2 regions of the Gordonia caeni genome follow, and region 2 is predicted to be linked to the other one. Evidence: predicted binding sites of a transcription regulator. Region 2 holds the regulator's gene; the other holds the start of a gene.
The links. Region 2 encodes LexA, which represses DNA repair genes until DNA is damaged. Its sites were predicted from a motif close to CGAACANNTGTTCG; they were not measured.
Positions count from the first base shown of each region.

Region 1: ABD732_RS14405 (HNH endonuclease signature motif containing protein) is a predicted target of LexA. The motif match lies at 5,131-5,144, and genes of this name have one in related genera.

Region 1 covers NZ_BAAAZW010000008.1:173,915-181,474, forward strand. The annotation lists gene ABD732_RS14380 (CbiQ family ECF transporter T component) at 1-30, opposite strand, end outside; gene ABD732_RS14385 (VOC family protein) at 38-448, opposite strand; gene ABD732_RS14390 (cation:proton antiporter) at 551-2,218, shown strand; gene ABD732_RS14395 (energy-coupling factor ABC transporter ATP-binding protein) at 2,235-2,915, opposite strand; gene ABD732_RS14400 (biotin transporter BioY) at 2,912-3,511, opposite strand; gene ABD732_RS14405 (HNH endonuclease signature motif containing protein) at 3,705-5,075, opposite strand; gene ABD732_RS14410 (crotonase/enoyl-CoA hydratase family protein) at 5,250-6,053, opposite strand; gene ABD732_RS14415 (VOC family protein) at 6,338-6,811, opposite strand; gene ABD732_RS14420 (nuclear transport factor 2 family protein) at 6,863-7,348, opposite strand; gene ABD732_RS14425 (FAD-dependent oxidoreductase) at 7,358-7,560, opposite strand, start outside.
Region 2 covers NZ_BAAAZW010000005.1:248,570-256,129, reverse strand. The annotation lists gene ABD732_RS10200 (aminotransferase family protein) at 1-178, opposite strand, end outside; gene hrpA (ATP-dependent RNA helicase HrpA) at 295-3,963, shown strand; gene nrdR (transcriptional regulator NrdR) at 4,003-4,467, opposite strand; gene ABD732_RS10185 (LysM peptidoglycan-binding domain-containing protein) at 4,522-4,812, opposite strand; gene lexA (transcriptional repressor LexA) at 5,245-5,943, shown strand; gene ptsP (phosphoenolpyruvate--protein phosphotransferase) at 6,038-7,560, opposite strand, start outside.

The sequences.
Region 1 (7,560 bases), on a different contig from region 2:
GCCGGGCACATAGGTGCCGAGCATGGTCATCGCGCGGTCACTGCTCCGGGTGGGCCACGTCGATCATCCACGGGACGCCGAAGCGGTCGACGCACATGCCGAAGCCGGCGGACCAGAAGGCCTCCTCGATCTCCATCGTGACCTCGCCGCCCTCCCCGAGAGCGGCGAGCACCCGGCGGGCGGACTCGACGTCCGGGGTGCTGTGCGAGACAGAGAAGCCGACCTTGCGGCCGTCGTCGCCGGTGGGATCGTCCGAACCCAGCAGCAGTGCGCCGTCGTCGAGAGTGAGGCTCGCGTGCATGACGAAGTCGCCGCCGCCGGGCATCTGCGCGTCGGCCGGGGCGTCGGAGTTGCGCATGATCGACAGCTCGCCGCCGAAGATCTCGCGATAGCGAGAGAAGGCCTCGGCGCAGTTGCCGCTGAAGAACAGGTACGGGATGAATGCCATGGGAACAGTATGCGCCGCGAGTGCGCCATAATCAGCGGGTGAACGCGACCACCTGCGCCACGGCCCCGCCCAGTCGAGTGCGGGCTCGGTAGGGCGTTCGCCATGGTCGAGTTGCTGGTGGTTTCGGTGGTCGCGGTACTGACCATCGCGGCGACCTCGGTGATCGGGCCCAAGCTGGGGCTGGCCTCGCCGCTGCTACTGGTCGCGATCGGCGTGGGGGCCAGTTTCCTGCCCGCGCTGCGCGAGTTCGAGATCGAGCCCGAGTGGATTCTCGAAGGGCTGCTGCCGCCGCTGCTGTACTCGGCCGCGGTGTCGATGCCGGCGATGAACTTCCGGCGCGAGTTCGGGGCGATCAGCGGCCTGTCGGTGGTGCTCGTGGTGGCGAGTGCCCTTCTGCTGGGGCTGTTCTTCATGCTGGTGCTGCCCGGACTCGGGTTCGCGTGGGGAGTCGCGCTGGGCGCGATCGTCAGCCCGACCGACGCGGTCGCGACGTCGATCGTCAAACAGACCCCGGTGTCCAAACGCGTGGTGGCGATCCTCGACGGCGAATCGCTGCTGAACGACGCGACGGCGCTGGTGCTGCTGCGGACGGCGATCGTGGCGACGGCGGCGACGTTCAGCTTCTGGGGTGCGCTCGGCACATTCGCGTGGTCGGTGGTGATCGCCGTCGTCGTGGGCGCCGGGGTCGGGCTGGGGAACCTGCAGGTGCGCAAGCGGATCAGCCGGCCGCCGGTGAACACGGCGCTGTCGTTCACGGTGCCGTTCATCGCGTCCGTGCCGACGGAGTTGCTCGGCGGTTCGGGTCTGGTCGCCGCGGTGGTCGCCGGTCTGGTGACCGGCGTCCGCGCCCCGCGCCTGCTGTCGGCGCAAAGCCGACTGTCCGATCGGCAGAACTGGCAGACCGTGGAGCTGGTGCTGGAAGGCGTCGTCTTCCTGACACTCGGCTTGCAGATCCGGCCGATCGTGGAGAGCGTCGAACGCGACCACGCCGGGGTCGGCAACGCGGTGCTGGTCGCGCTGATCGCCTTGCTGCTCACCATCGTGATCCGCGCCGCCTACGTCGCCCCGCTGATCGGCGTACTCGGGCTGCGGGGACGTCTCCGGGCGCGTCTGCAGCCGCGATTCGAGACTCTGCAGGAGAAGCTCCAGACGCCGGAAGGTCGCGAGCAGACGGCGGCGAAGTTCGAAGAGCGCGGCCGCAAGCTGAGCGAACGGGGACTCGAACGGTTCACCAAACGCATCACGCGGGGGCTGGCCGACATCGACTACTTCTTGCGCGCGCCGCTGGGGTGGCGCGAGGGCGCGGTGGTGGTGTGGGCCGGCATGCGCGGCGCGGTGACGGTGGCCGCCGCGCAGACGCTGCCGGCGGACACCCCGCAGCGGCCGGTTCTGATCCTCATCGCCTTCGCCGTGGCGCTGCTGTCGCTGGCGATCCAGGGCGGCACCATCGGACCGCTGCTGCGGCTGATCGCACCGACGGACCACGGTGCCCAGGAGGCACAGGACGCCGCCGAGCGGGCGCGCCTCATGCAACAGCTCCGGGACGCGGCGCAGTCGGTCGCCGAGCCGGTGATTCCTCCCGATGCCGATCGTCAGGAGGAGTTCGCCGTCCGGAAGAAGCAACGTCTCGAGGTGATCGAGGCCGAGCGCACAGCGCTGCTCGATGCACGCGATGACGGCGCATTCGACGCCGACGTGCTCGACGAGACGCTCACCAATCTCGACGCCGAACAGATCGCGATCGAGTTGCGCGGCAAGCACGTCGACTGATCAGGCAACCGACTCGTCAGGACATCAGGGAGCGGTAGTAGGCGATCGCCGGGGCGGGCTCGTCGTCGGCGACCACGCGGCCGTCGTCGAGTACCAGCACGCGGTCGTAGTCGGCGAGCAGATCCAGGTGATGGGTGAGGACGACGAGTTGTTCGTCGAGGCCGCCGAGGACGTCGCGCAGCATGTTCGCGTTGCGCAGGTCGAGCATGGTGGTGGGTTCGTCGGCGATCAGGATCGACGGCCCGATCACCATGATCGAGGCCAGGGCGAGGAGCTGCTTCTGACCTCCGGACAGGGTGTGCGACGGCTGGTCGGCGTGGTCGGCCAGGCCGAAGTCGGCGAGGGTCGCCAGGGCCCGTTCCCGGCGCTGCCGCTTGTCCTTGGTGACCCGCGTGAGGGACAGTTCGATGTCTTCGCGGACCGTCGGCATGATGATCTGCCGATCCGGGTCGGAGAAGATGAAGCCGACCTGCCGGCGCACTTTGCGTTTGTTCTTGGCGACGTTGAGGCCGTTGACGGTGACGGTGCCGGAGTCTGGGGACACCAGGCCGTTCATCATGCGGGCCAGGGTGGACTTGCCGCTGCCGTTGGCGCCGATGATGCCGATGCGGTGCTCGGCGAGTTCGAGGGTGACCCCGCGCAGCACCGGGCGATCGGTGAAGGCGTGGGTGACGTCGTCGAACTCGATGGAGGTCATGCCGGCGTGACGGGCTCAGCGGGTCGCGGGCGGAGCGGGTGAATCAGACCGGGGCGACCGCGGTGGACGGCGGCGGCGACCAGTGCGGCGATCACCGCTTTGATCACGTCGCCGGGGACCAGGGCGGCGTGGGTCGTGACGATCACGTACCGCAGCGACTCATCGGTGCGGGCGAGAAGGCCGATGATGCCGCAGATGTAGATCACCACGACGCCGCCGAGGAAGTTGATCAGGAAGCCCAGCCACACCCGGTAGCGCGGCATCATGAACGCGGTCAGCACGCCGATGACGATGACGCCGGGCAGGAACCCCAGGAAGTAGCCGGCGGTCGGCGAGGCGAGCGCGACCTGGCCCGAGCGGCCGCCTGCGAGGATCGGCAGGCCTGCGATCGCCAGCACCATGAAGATCACGACGGCGGCCGTGCCCTTCTTGGGGCCGAGGACGGCACCGGCCAGCATCACACCCATCGTCTGCAGGGTGATCGGGATGCCGCTGGCCAGGTTGAACGCTCCCGGCAGACCGAGCACCGCGATCAGGGCAGCGAAGACCGCGGCCTGCGCGAGGTCGTTGACGGTGAATTTCAGGTAGCCGGGCACCCGCTAAGCCTAAGGGTGGCCTTGGTGTGCTGGACAGTGGGCCCGGGGCCCGTATGGAGTTCTCAAAGAACGTGCACCCTCCCGGTGAGGGGAGAGCTGGAGTCCGCGTGAGCGGACGAACGTGATGTGCTGCTCTCGGAAGGTGGGTGTCGTCGCGTACGGGACGACGGTCGGCGGATTCCACGGAGGGACGTCAGGCGGCGTGCGGTAGGTCGGTCATGGTCCTTCGCGCCTGGGAGCGGAGCGGTTCGCGGTGGCGGCGCGGGTGCTCGGGGTCCAGGGGCGGGGTGAACCACGGGTGGCGGTCGGGGCCGAGGAACACCTCCCAGCCGGTGTGGTGGATCAGGGTGTGGTGCATGCGGCAGAGCAGGACGCCGTTGTCGACGCAGGTGCTGCCGCCGTCCTCCCAGTGGTCCATGTGGTGGGCGTCGCACCACGATGCGGGGCGGCCGCAGCCGGGGAAGGCGCAGCCGCGGTCGCGCACGGCGAGCGCGCGGCGGATGGCCGGCGGGAACAGGCGCTGGGTGCGCCCCACGTCCAGGGGCGCGTCAGCGGCGTCGACCAGGACGTCGGTGAGGGCTCCGTCGCAGGCGAGGATGTCGGCGGTCGCCGCGGTGATCGGGCCGGTGAAGCCCAGGGTGTCGGCGTCGTTCGGGTGGGCGCCGCCCTCGGGGATCGCGGTAAGGGTCGCCTCGGGCAGCCACATCCGTGCGGGGCGGATCAGGGTGACGTGCGGCAGCACGCCGCCGGAGCTGGGGCGTTCGGAGCCGGCCAGGTAGGTGCGGATGATCTGGCCGAGGGCGTCGGCGCGCCGGCGGCTGGGCGGTCGCGGGTCGGGGGTGCCGTCGGGCAGCGGGACCGGACGGCACAGCGGGTCGAGGGCGGCCTGGAGCTCTTCGCCGGTGACCACGTCGAGGTCGAGGGTGGCGGCGATCCGGCCCTCGTCGTTCTGGTGGAGCGTCATGTCGTTGAGGTCGTAGTTCTCGGCGACCGGGACGTGGTCGGCGGCGGGCTCGGTGGGAGCCAGGGTGATCGCGATCTCGCGGGCGCGGTGGGCGATCGCGGCCGGACTGGTCTGGATCTTCAGCGAGGTGACGATCTCGGTGCGCTGGTCGTCGTCGAGCTCGACGCGGTCGGTGATGTGGGTTAGTCCCTTGCCGATGGCGTCGGCGTGCTCGATGCCCAGGGCGCCGTCACGCAGGGCGTGGGTGACGGTGGGCAGAGTGTGGGCCGCGCGGCCGACCCGGGCGGCGCGGTAGGCGGCCGACGGGGCGACGCCGATCGCGGTGAGCAGATCCGCGCCGGTCTTGAGGCGCTTGCGGGCCGGGATGCCCAGTCGCTCGGCGGTGGCGACGCTCGTGGCGATCAGATACTCGGCCACGTTGCGCAGGCGCACGGCGGTGACCACGACGGCCAGGATGTCGGGCTCGTCGAACACCTGCCGCGGGTCACTGAGGAGTTCGCCGAGCGTGCGGTCGCGCGGCGCGCCGCCGTCGAGGTCGGTGGTCGGGGAGAGGTCGTCGATCAGGTCGTCGGTGAGTCGGGTGAGGATGGCAGCGTCCACGGTGAGGGCCCCTTCTCTGCTGTTTCCTGATTCCAGAATAAGGCCACAAAGAGATAGATCACATGTTCGAATACGCCAAACTTCGAGACCCAGATTTGGAGGGTTCTGAGGGAACCGTCGGGCCGCTGGTGCGGTGGTCAGGGCCGGTGGTCACCGGGGTCCAGAGTTGGGGGGTTACCGCGCCTGCCAGACCGGCGCACGCTTCTCGGCGAAAGCCAACGGGCCCTCCATGGCGTCGGCGCTGGAGAAGACCGTGCCGAGCTCGTCGGTGTTGGCGCGCCAGCGTTCGCTCTCGCCCGCGATCTCGCCGTCGGCCAGACGGACGGCCAGGCGTTTGGACGCCTGCACCGCCAGCGGGGCGTTCTCCGCGATCTCCCGGGCCAATTCTCCGGCGGCGGCGAGCAGATCGACCTGGGGGACCACGCGGTTGACCAGTCCGTACTCCAGTGCCTGAGCGGCGGTGATGGGACGTCCGGTCAGCAGCAGTTCCATGGCGATCTTCCTCGGCATCGCCTCGACGATGCGGAAAGCACCGCCGGCTGCGGCGAAGATCCCCCGTTTGACCTCGGGCAGCCCGAATGAGGCGCCGTCGGCGGCGACTGCCAGGTCGCAGGACAGAACGAGTTCGGTACCGCCGCCGAGCGCAGTTCCGTTGACCGCGGCGATCAGCGGGGTGCTGATCGGATGGGAGACGACTCCGGCGAAGCCCCAGCGGTTGTGCGACGGGTCGGTGGCGCCGATGTTCTCGCCGCGGGAGAGTGCCTTCAGGTCGGCGCCGGCGCAGAACGACTTGTCGCCCGCGCCGGTGAGGATGATCGCCCGCACGTCGGGATCGAGGTCTGCGGCCTCCAAAGCGATCCCAAGTGCATCGGTGACGGCGCTGTTGATCGCGTTCCTCGCGTCCGGCCGGTTGATCGTGAGGGTGCGGACGTGGCCTGTCTGCTCCACCAGAACGGCGTGGTCGGTTGATTCGGTCATGGTCACTCCTCGGGACGACAGGGGCAGGGCAACGGCCAGTAAGCTCCAGGGCAGCCGGGGTTGGTCGATCCAGCGTCTGGGCAAGGCTCACGAGACATCTGGTTTCTACCGACCCTAGAGGGTTCTGTTCCCGCAGAGAGGTGTTGCGGCCATCTGGGTCATGACGGGAGTCGAGGGCCGTCGCACCACGAACCACCACCCAGCGAAACGCCGACCTCATCCGCTGGGCGAAGACCGCGAACGGTCCCGCGGAGAAGATGAAAGATCGGCGAATCGCCGCGACTTCAGTTGCGCGGCAGGGAGTCCAGGAAGCTCATGTCCGAATCGAGCACCACGTACTCCTGGTACACGCCGAGCGTGTCGCGGGTGTCGGCGTACGCGAAACGGCCGCTCTCGCCGAAGCTGCCGTCCACCGCGATCGTCACTCCTCGCTCGCGGTCGGCGGCGAGCGCCTTCTCGTACTCGTCCACCGTGTCGAACCGATTGCAGAGGTGGTGGAACTTGAGGACGTACTCGCCGCTGGCCGGCAGGTGTCGCGTGTACAGGTCGGTGGGACCCGAGACCGGTTCGATGATCTCGAACTGCACGTCTGCGACGTAGCCGAGCGCCACGTCGATCACCAGCGGATCCCCGTCGAAGACGTCGAGCGAGAAGCCCCGGAAAACCGCCAGGTCGACGCCCTGCTCCTCCTTGAAGACTCTCGCTGCCCGCTCGACGTCGTTGGTGATCCAGGCGACCTGGAAAGTGTTCTTGTACAACGTGATTCCTCGAATCTGTGAGAACTCGTGCCGGAGACGCAGGGGGCGGGCTCAGTCGGGGCGACGCACCTGCTCGAAGGTGCGGTCCGGCCAGAAGAACGGAAGCCGGATGTTGGAGAACAGCCACCGGCCGTCGACCTTGCGGTACTCGTCCTCGTACATCCCGAGGAAGAGCAGCGGATTGCCGTGTCCGCCGACGGTGGTGTAGTGCCCGGTCCCGGCCTGCTGCCGGGTGAGCAGATCGATCAGGTAGCAGCGGCCGTGCGCGGTGTCCGGGCCGGTGACGGTGATCCACGGGTTGGTGACCACGTGCATCGAGTCGTAGGGCTCGCCGATCTTGCTGAACTCGTTGGTGAAGTTGGTCAGGATGGTCTCGCGCCCCACCCAGTTCCCGCCGAATTGTTCGGGGAACTCGCAGACGGCGTCTTCGCAGAACAGGCTCTGCAGACCGTCGGCGTTTTGGCTGTCGAAGTAGTTGGAGTAGGCCAGTCGTACTTGGCGGATCGCTTCGATCTCCAGCAGTTCGTCAATGGTCATGGTCGGTTCCTATCGTTCGGTGTTCTGCAGGATCTGCTTGCCGATGGCCAGGGCCAGGTAGCGGTTGTAGAAGCGGGCGAGGCCCAGATTGCCGCCGGAGAACCAGAAGCCGGGCTGGCCGGTCCGCCGCCAGATCCCGCGCAGCTCGCCTTCGTCGTCGAGACCCCACACGGGGCCGCAGCGGTCGGCGATCTCGTCGCCGAAGATCGCTC
Region 2 (7,560 bases):
CGTCGGCGATCTCGGTGCGGCCGTGACCGACGTTGGTGAACCACAGTCCCGCCGTCGCGTCGAGATACTCGTTGCCGGCGTCGTCGTAGATCCGCGCACCGTCGCCGCGCGCCACCACGAACGGTCCGGTGTCGGTGACCGCGCCCATGTCGGCGAATCCATGCCAGAGGGAACCCATGGCTCCCAATATCGCATGCCGGAGCCCTCCGTGTCGGACCTCCGTGTGGGCCCGCCGCCCCCTCGCTGGAACGCGGTGCCCGACAGAACCGCACGGCCCAATAGAATCGGGACATCATGGCTGTCCCCGTCCTCACCTTTCCACCGGAGCTTCCGGTCAGCGCCTGCCGCGACGAGATCTCCCAGGCGATCGCCGACCACCAGGTGGTGGTGATCGCGGGCGAGACGGGCTCGGGCAAGACCACTCAGCTGCCGAAGATCTGTCTGGCGCTGGGCCGCGAATCCATCGGCCACACCCAGCCGCGCCGGATCGCCGCCACCTCGGTCGCGCGGCGCATCGCCGACGAGACGGGAACACAGCTCGGCGACCTGGTGGGCTACAGCGTCCGCTTCTCCGACAAGTCCGGCAAGCAGACCAAGATCAGGGTGATGACCGACGGCATCCTGCTGCGGGAGATCACGTCGGATCCGGACCTGCGGCGCTACGACACCATCATCATCGACGAGGCCCACGAACGCAGCCTCAACATCGACTTCCTGCTCGGCTACCTCAAGCGTCTCCTCCCCCGCCGGCCCGACCTGAAGGTGATCATCACCTCGGCGACCATCGAGCCGGATCGGTTCGCCCGGCATTTCGCCGGCCCGGACGACGAGGTCCCGATCCTCGAGGTATCCGGCCGCACCTATCCGGTGCAGGTGCGCTACCGCCCCCTGGTCTCCGATGACGAGGACCACACCGACCTCGACCAACTCGCCGCCATCGATGCGGCGGTCGGTGAACTGTGGGCGCACGAACGCGGCGACATCCTGGTCTTCCTGCCGACCGAACGAGACATCCGGGACACCGCCGATGCGCTCAAGCGCCGCACCGAGGCACAGATCGTGCCGCTGTACGCCCGACTGTCGGTAGCCGAACAGCAGAAGGTCTTCGCTCCGTCCGACGGGCGGCGGATCGTGCTGGCCACCAACGTCGCCGAGACTTCGCTGACGGTCCCCGGCATCCGCTACGTGATCGACACCGGGACTGCGCGGATCTCGCGGTACTCCACCCGGACCAAGGTGACCCGGCTCCCGATCGAGAAGATCTCGCAGGCCAGTGCGCGGCAACGGGCCGGCCGCTGCGGGCGCGTGGCCCCCGGCATCTGTATACGTCTCTATTCCGAGGACGACTTCGACGCCCGCCCCGAGTACACCGACCCGGAGATCCTGCGCGCGAACCTCGCCGCCGTCATCTTGTCGATGCTCTCCCTGCGGCTCGGTGACGTCGCCGAGTTCCCGTTCGTACAGCCACCGGAGAAGCGGGCGATCACCGACGGGATGGCGCTGCTGTCCGAACTCGGTGCCGTCACCGGACTCGATTCGGCGGATGCGAGTCTCACCGAGGTCGGCCGCGCCCTCGCCCGGCTCCCGGTCGACCCGCGGCTGGCCCGCATGTTGGTGGCCGGCCGCCAGAACGGCTGCCTGGACCACATCCTGGTGATCGCCGCGGCCTTGTCGCTGCCCGACGTCCGGGAGCTCCCCTCGGACAAGCGCGAGGCCGCCCAGGCCGCGCACCGGCAGTACACGGTGCCCGGCTCGGAGTTCCTGGGACGCCTCAAACTCTGGGAGCACCTCCAGGAACGGCGTGCGGCGCTGTCGGGCAACCAGTTCCGCCGCGAGTGCGAACGCGGCTTCCTGCACTATCTGCGCATCCGCGAATGGCTCGACCTGCACCGCCAACTGCGCCGGACCGTCCGCGATCTCGGCTGGGAGGTGCCCGAGACGACGTCCGATCCGGCGGCCGTCCACCGCAGCCTGCTGACCGGTCTGCTCACCAATATCGGTGCCCGCCAGGGCGACACCCGTGACTTCCTGGGCACCCGGGGCACCAAGTTCGCCGTCTTCCCCGGTTCGCCGCTCGCCTCCAAGCCGCCGGCTTTCGTGATGGCCGCCGAACTGGTGGAGACCTCGCGGCTCTTCGCCCATACCGTCGCCTCGATCGACCCGGAGTGGGTGGAAGAGGCCGCCGGCGACCTGGTGACGCGCACCTACAGCGAGCCCGCATGGTCGTCGCGCCGCGGTGCGGTGATGGCCAACGAGAAGGTGAGCCTCTACGGCGTCCCGCTGGTCGCCGCCCGGCGCGTCAACTATGCGCGTATCGATCCGGTCGAGTCGCGGGCGATCTTCCTGCAGGCCGCCCTGGTGGAGGGACGCTGGCGCACCGGTCACGAATTCTTCGCCCACAACCGTGCACTGCTCGCCGAGGCCGAGGAACTGGAGAACCGTGCCCGGCGCAACGTCCGGCTCAGCGACGGCGACCTCTACGACTTCTACGACGCCCGGGTTCCGGCCAAGGTGGTGTCCGCGCGGCACTTCGACTCGTGGTGGAAGAAGGAGAGCCGCGCCAACCCGCGCCTGCTCCACCTCGACGAGGCCGGTCCCGCCGTAGCCGCCGGTCCCGCTGCCGCCGACTTCCCCAACGCCTGGCAACAGGGACAGACGCAGCTGGAACTGCGCTACAACTTCTCCCCCGGCGCCGACGACGACGGCGTGACCGTCCTCATCCCGCAGCCCCTGCTCGAACACCTGCACGCGGGCGGATTCGACTGGCTGGTCCCCGGGCTGCGCAGCGAGCTGGCCACCGCCTTGATCCGCTCCCTGCCCAAGGGACTGCGCAAGTCGCTGTCGCCGGCGCAGCAGTACGCCGACCTGGTCCTCGAGCGGATCAAGCCCCGAGCCGAACCACTCCTGCCCGCCCTCGCCCGGGAACTCGGAGACATCGCCCGCATCAGCCTGTCCCCCAGCGATTTCCGCACCGACACGCTGCCCGCGCACCTGCGCATGCACTTCGCCGTCACGGACTCGGGTGGCGCGATCGTCGGGCGCGCCGACCGGCTCGACGAGCTCCGCCGCGAGTTCGGCGGCCGGTCGACCGCTCCGAACGCCGCGCCCGTCCACCGCCGCTGGACGGCCGACGGCATCGGCACACTGGCCGACCAGCGCGAAGAGCAGGTGGCGGGCCAGCCCGTCGTCACGTATCCGACGCTGCGACCGGCCGGTGACGGCGTACGTGTGGTGGACGCGACCACCATCGCGGCCCGCGACGCGGGATTGCGCGCCGGCATCGCCGTGCTGTTGGAGCAGTCGGTCGGACCGCTGAGCAAGAAGATCACCGGAAGCCTTCCACCCGCCGAACGGCTGGTGCTTTCGCAGAGCCCGTACCCGAACACCGAGGCGCTGCTGGCCGACTGCACACGGCGTGCGGTCGCCGACGCCTTGACCGAGCCCGGCGTGACGGCGATCCGCAGCCCCGACCAGTTCCGTGAGCTCGCCGAGCGGCTGTCCCCACAGATCCGTGCCGCCGCCCCGGAGCACTTCACGCACGCGGTCCGGGCGCTGGCCGAGACCGGCCCATTGCGCGCTGAGATCGACCAGCATGCCGGCTCGACCGCGGCCGACGACGTCGCCGACCAACTTGCGGAGCTCGTCTTCGACGGCTTCGTCGGCGTCACACCGCTGAGTCGGCTCAAGCACCTGCCGCGCTATCTGACCGCTGCCCGGCTACGCCTGGAATCGCTGCCCGGGTCGGCGGCCCGGGACACCGCCGCACTCGACACCGTGGACCGGGTGATCGCGCGGTGGAATCAGCGGCTGGCGCAGGTTCCGGCCAATCGGCAGGACGCTCTCAACGAGCTCGCGCACTGGCAGGTGGAAGAGTTGCGGGTCAGCCTGTTCGCGCAGCAACTCGGCACCGACGGGCCGATCTCGGAGAAGCGGGTGAGCAAAGCACTCGAAAGCTTCCGCTGAAGCCTTCCCGCGGAGGCCTTCCCGGAGTACCTGGATTCCTCAGCCGACGGGTTCGCGACTGCGGTCTTTGCGGAGATCGTCGATCTCACGCTGGAAGTCGTCGGCGGACTCGAAGGACCGGTAGACCGACGCGAACCGGAGGTAGGCGACCTCGTCGAGATCGCGGAGCGGCCCCAGGATGGCCAAGCCCACCTCGTTGCTGGGGACCTCTGCCGAGCCGGAGGCACGGACCGTGTTCTCCACGGCCTCGGCGAGCTGCGCGAGTGCGTCCTCGTTCACCTGGCGTCCCTGGCAGGCGTGGCGCACGCCCTTCATCACCTTCTCGCGACTGAAGGGCTCGGTGACACCGTTGCGTTTGACCACCGCGAGAACGGCGGCTTCCACAGTGGTGAATCGGCGCCCGCACTCCGCGCAGGCGCGGCGCCGCCGGATGGCCGTGCCGTCGTCAGAAGCTCGCGAATCAACCACTCGAGTGTCGTCGTTCTTGCAGAACGGGCAGCGCATGCTCTCAGCGTACCCGCCCGCCCGCGACGGCCTGCGCACGCACGTCACCTGCGGTCAGCGGTAGGCGGGCACGACGAGCGCCTGCCCCGGCCGGAGGCCGGTGCTCTGCAGATCGTTGAGATCGCGGACAGTGGCGATCACCGAGGCGGCGGGCAGATCGGGCGCGATCCGAGCGGCCACCGACGACAGCGACTCACCGCTGCGCACGTGCACCACCTCGGTGGCCGACGGCGTCTGCTGAACCGCATGCTGGTAGTCGTCGCCGACCATGCCGAGGACGGAGACGAACACGGCCAGACCGAGTCCGGTGAGTACGCCGGCGACCCAGCGGCGGCGCACCGACACTCGCGGAGTGTTCGAACGGGCGCGCTCCGCGCGCCCCGAGGCGCGTGCACTTGTTCGAACGCCGTAAAGGTCCACACGCTGGGTGATCATCGGGGTCCGTGCGGGCACCGCCGGCCCGTTCGACCGGGTGTGCGGGCGGCGCCCCGTGGGGCGGCAGGAGGGCGCGGGGCGCCCGGCGGGCCGTTCGGTCCGGGTCCGGATGACCGGAACATCGCAGGTCATCACCCGTGCGTCGACGGTCGGCACAGCCCCCGCGGTCCGGGTGGTCAGCAGTTCGGTCATCGGAAACTCCCATCGCTCGTGTGTTCGATGAACTCTTGTTCGATAGTTAACACCACGGGTCGGACAAACTCCGCGACACGTCGAACAATTGTTTGAATTCTGTGACCTACTCGACTAAATTGGGGATCACCCCGAGGAAAGGAACCTTCGATGAAGGACGGACCGCAGAACACGTCGAACGTGGACCCGCTGCTGTCGACCGCGACCCTGGAGGCCTCTCTGACGCAGCGGCAGCGAGAGGTTCTCGAGTACATCCGGTCCTCGGTGCGCGAGCGCGGCTACCCGCCGAGCATCCGCGAGATCGGCGAAGCGGTGGGCCTCACCTCCACCTCGTCGGTGGCCCATCAGCTGCGCACCCTCGAGCGCCGCGGACTGCTCAAGCGCGATCCGCACCGTCCGCGTGCGGTGAATGTGCGCGACGACCATCGCACGCCCCCGTCCGGTGACGACACGCGGGCCGATCCGAGCCAGCCGGCTCCGGCCTTCGTGCCGGTGCTGGGCCGGATCGCCGCCGGCGGCCCGATGCTGGCCGAGCAGGCCGTCGAGGACGTCTTCCCGCTCCCCAAGGAACTGGTCGGCGAAGGCTCGCTGTTCCTGCTGCGGGTGGTCGGCGAATCGATGGTCGACGCCGCCATCTGCGACGGTGACTGGGTGGTGGTCCGCCAGCAGAACGTCGCCGAGAACGGCGACATCGTGGCCGCCATGATCGACGGCGAGGCCACCGTCAAGACCTTCAAGCGAGTCGACGGCCACGTCTGGCTGATGCCCCACAACGAGCACTTCGAACCCATTCCGGGCGACGACGCCGCCGTTCTGGGCAAGGTCGTGACCGTCCTTCGCCGGATCTGACCTGCCGCCAGGCCGGGTCTCGACTCCGCTCGACCACCGGCTTCTTCGGTGATCGAGCGGAGTCGGTTCGTCAGTGGTCGAGCAGGGAGTGTTCTCAGCCGAGCACGGTGCGGGCGGCATCGCGCGCCGCGGACGTACTGTCCGCGGCGACCGCGGCCTTGGCCGCCGTCACACACTGATCCAGGGTGACGCCGCCGAGCTTCACGCCCACCGCGGGCGCGGCCGCCGGGGCCGACGACAGCGAGGTGACGCCGAGTCCCACCAGGACGCACGCGAGCAGCGGGTCTGCCGCCGCCTCGCCGCAGACCCCCACCTGCTTGGACTGCGCGGCACCCGCGGCGCCGACGCGCTCGATCAGGGCCAGCACCGCGGGCTGCCACGGATCGGTCAGCGAAGCGAGTTCGGGCGACATCCGGTCGGCCGCCATCGTGTACTGGGTGAGGTCGTTGGTGCCGATGGACACGAAGTCGACCTCGGCCAGGATCTGGTCGGCCTGCACCGCTGCCGACGGTACTTCGACCATCACTCCGGGCACCAGACCACGCGCACGCACCAGCGCCGCGAACTCGCGGGCCTCGCCCACGGTGGCGATCATCGGGGCCATCACCCACGGCACCGCCGAGGTGCCCTTCGCCGCGGCGGCGATCGCGTCGAGCTGATGCTCGCGGATCTCCGGATTCGACAGGATGATGCGGTTGCCCCGCACCCCCATCGCCGGGTTCGCCTCGTCCGGGTGGGTGACGAACTTGAGCGGCTTGTCCGAGCCCGCGTCGAGCGTCCGGATGACCACCTTGTCGCCGTCGAAGGCGTCGATCACCGAGCGGTAGAGGTCGGTCTGCTCGGCCACCGACGGTTCGTCGGAGCGATCCAGGAAGGCGAGCTCGGTGCGGAACAGCCCGACACCCTCGCAGACCCCGCGCTCGGCGGCGGCCCGGGCCGAAGGTCCGTCGGCCACGTTGGCCAGGATCAGGACCCGATGCCCGTCGGCCGTCTGCCCCGGCCCGCGCCAGGACGCCGCCGCCTCGGCGACGCGCCCGGCCTCGGCGACCGCCGAGGTGATGGTCTTCGGATCGGGGTCGATGCCCACCACGCCGCGTTCGCCGTCGACGAAGGCGGTGGCGCCGGCGGGGATGTCGTTCAGGTCGGCGATGGCCACCACGCACGGGATACCGAGCTGCCGGGCGATGATCGCCGTGTGGCTCGACGGGCCTCCGAGACGGGTGGCCAGGGCGATCACTCGCGCCGGGTCCAGGCCCGCGGTGTCGGCCGGCGCCAAGTCGTCGGCACACAGGATGGACGGCTCGTCGGGATTGGGGATGCCCGGCTCCGGCATGCCCAGGAGCTCGGCCACCACACGGTCGCGGATGTCCTTGAGGTCGGTGACGCGCTCGGCCATCAGGCCGCCGAGCTTGGTGAACATCGCGGCGATCTGGTCGATGGCCTCGACCGTGGCGGCGGCGGCGGGGGTGCCGTCGGCGATCAGTTTGCCCGCGGTGCCGAGCCACGCGCGGTCCTTGGCCAGGGAGGCGGTCGCCGCCAGGACCTCGGCGGAACTACCAGTGCTGGCCGAGGCCCGCGCCGAGAAGCGGTCGGCCACGGTGGTGGCCGCAGCGCTGA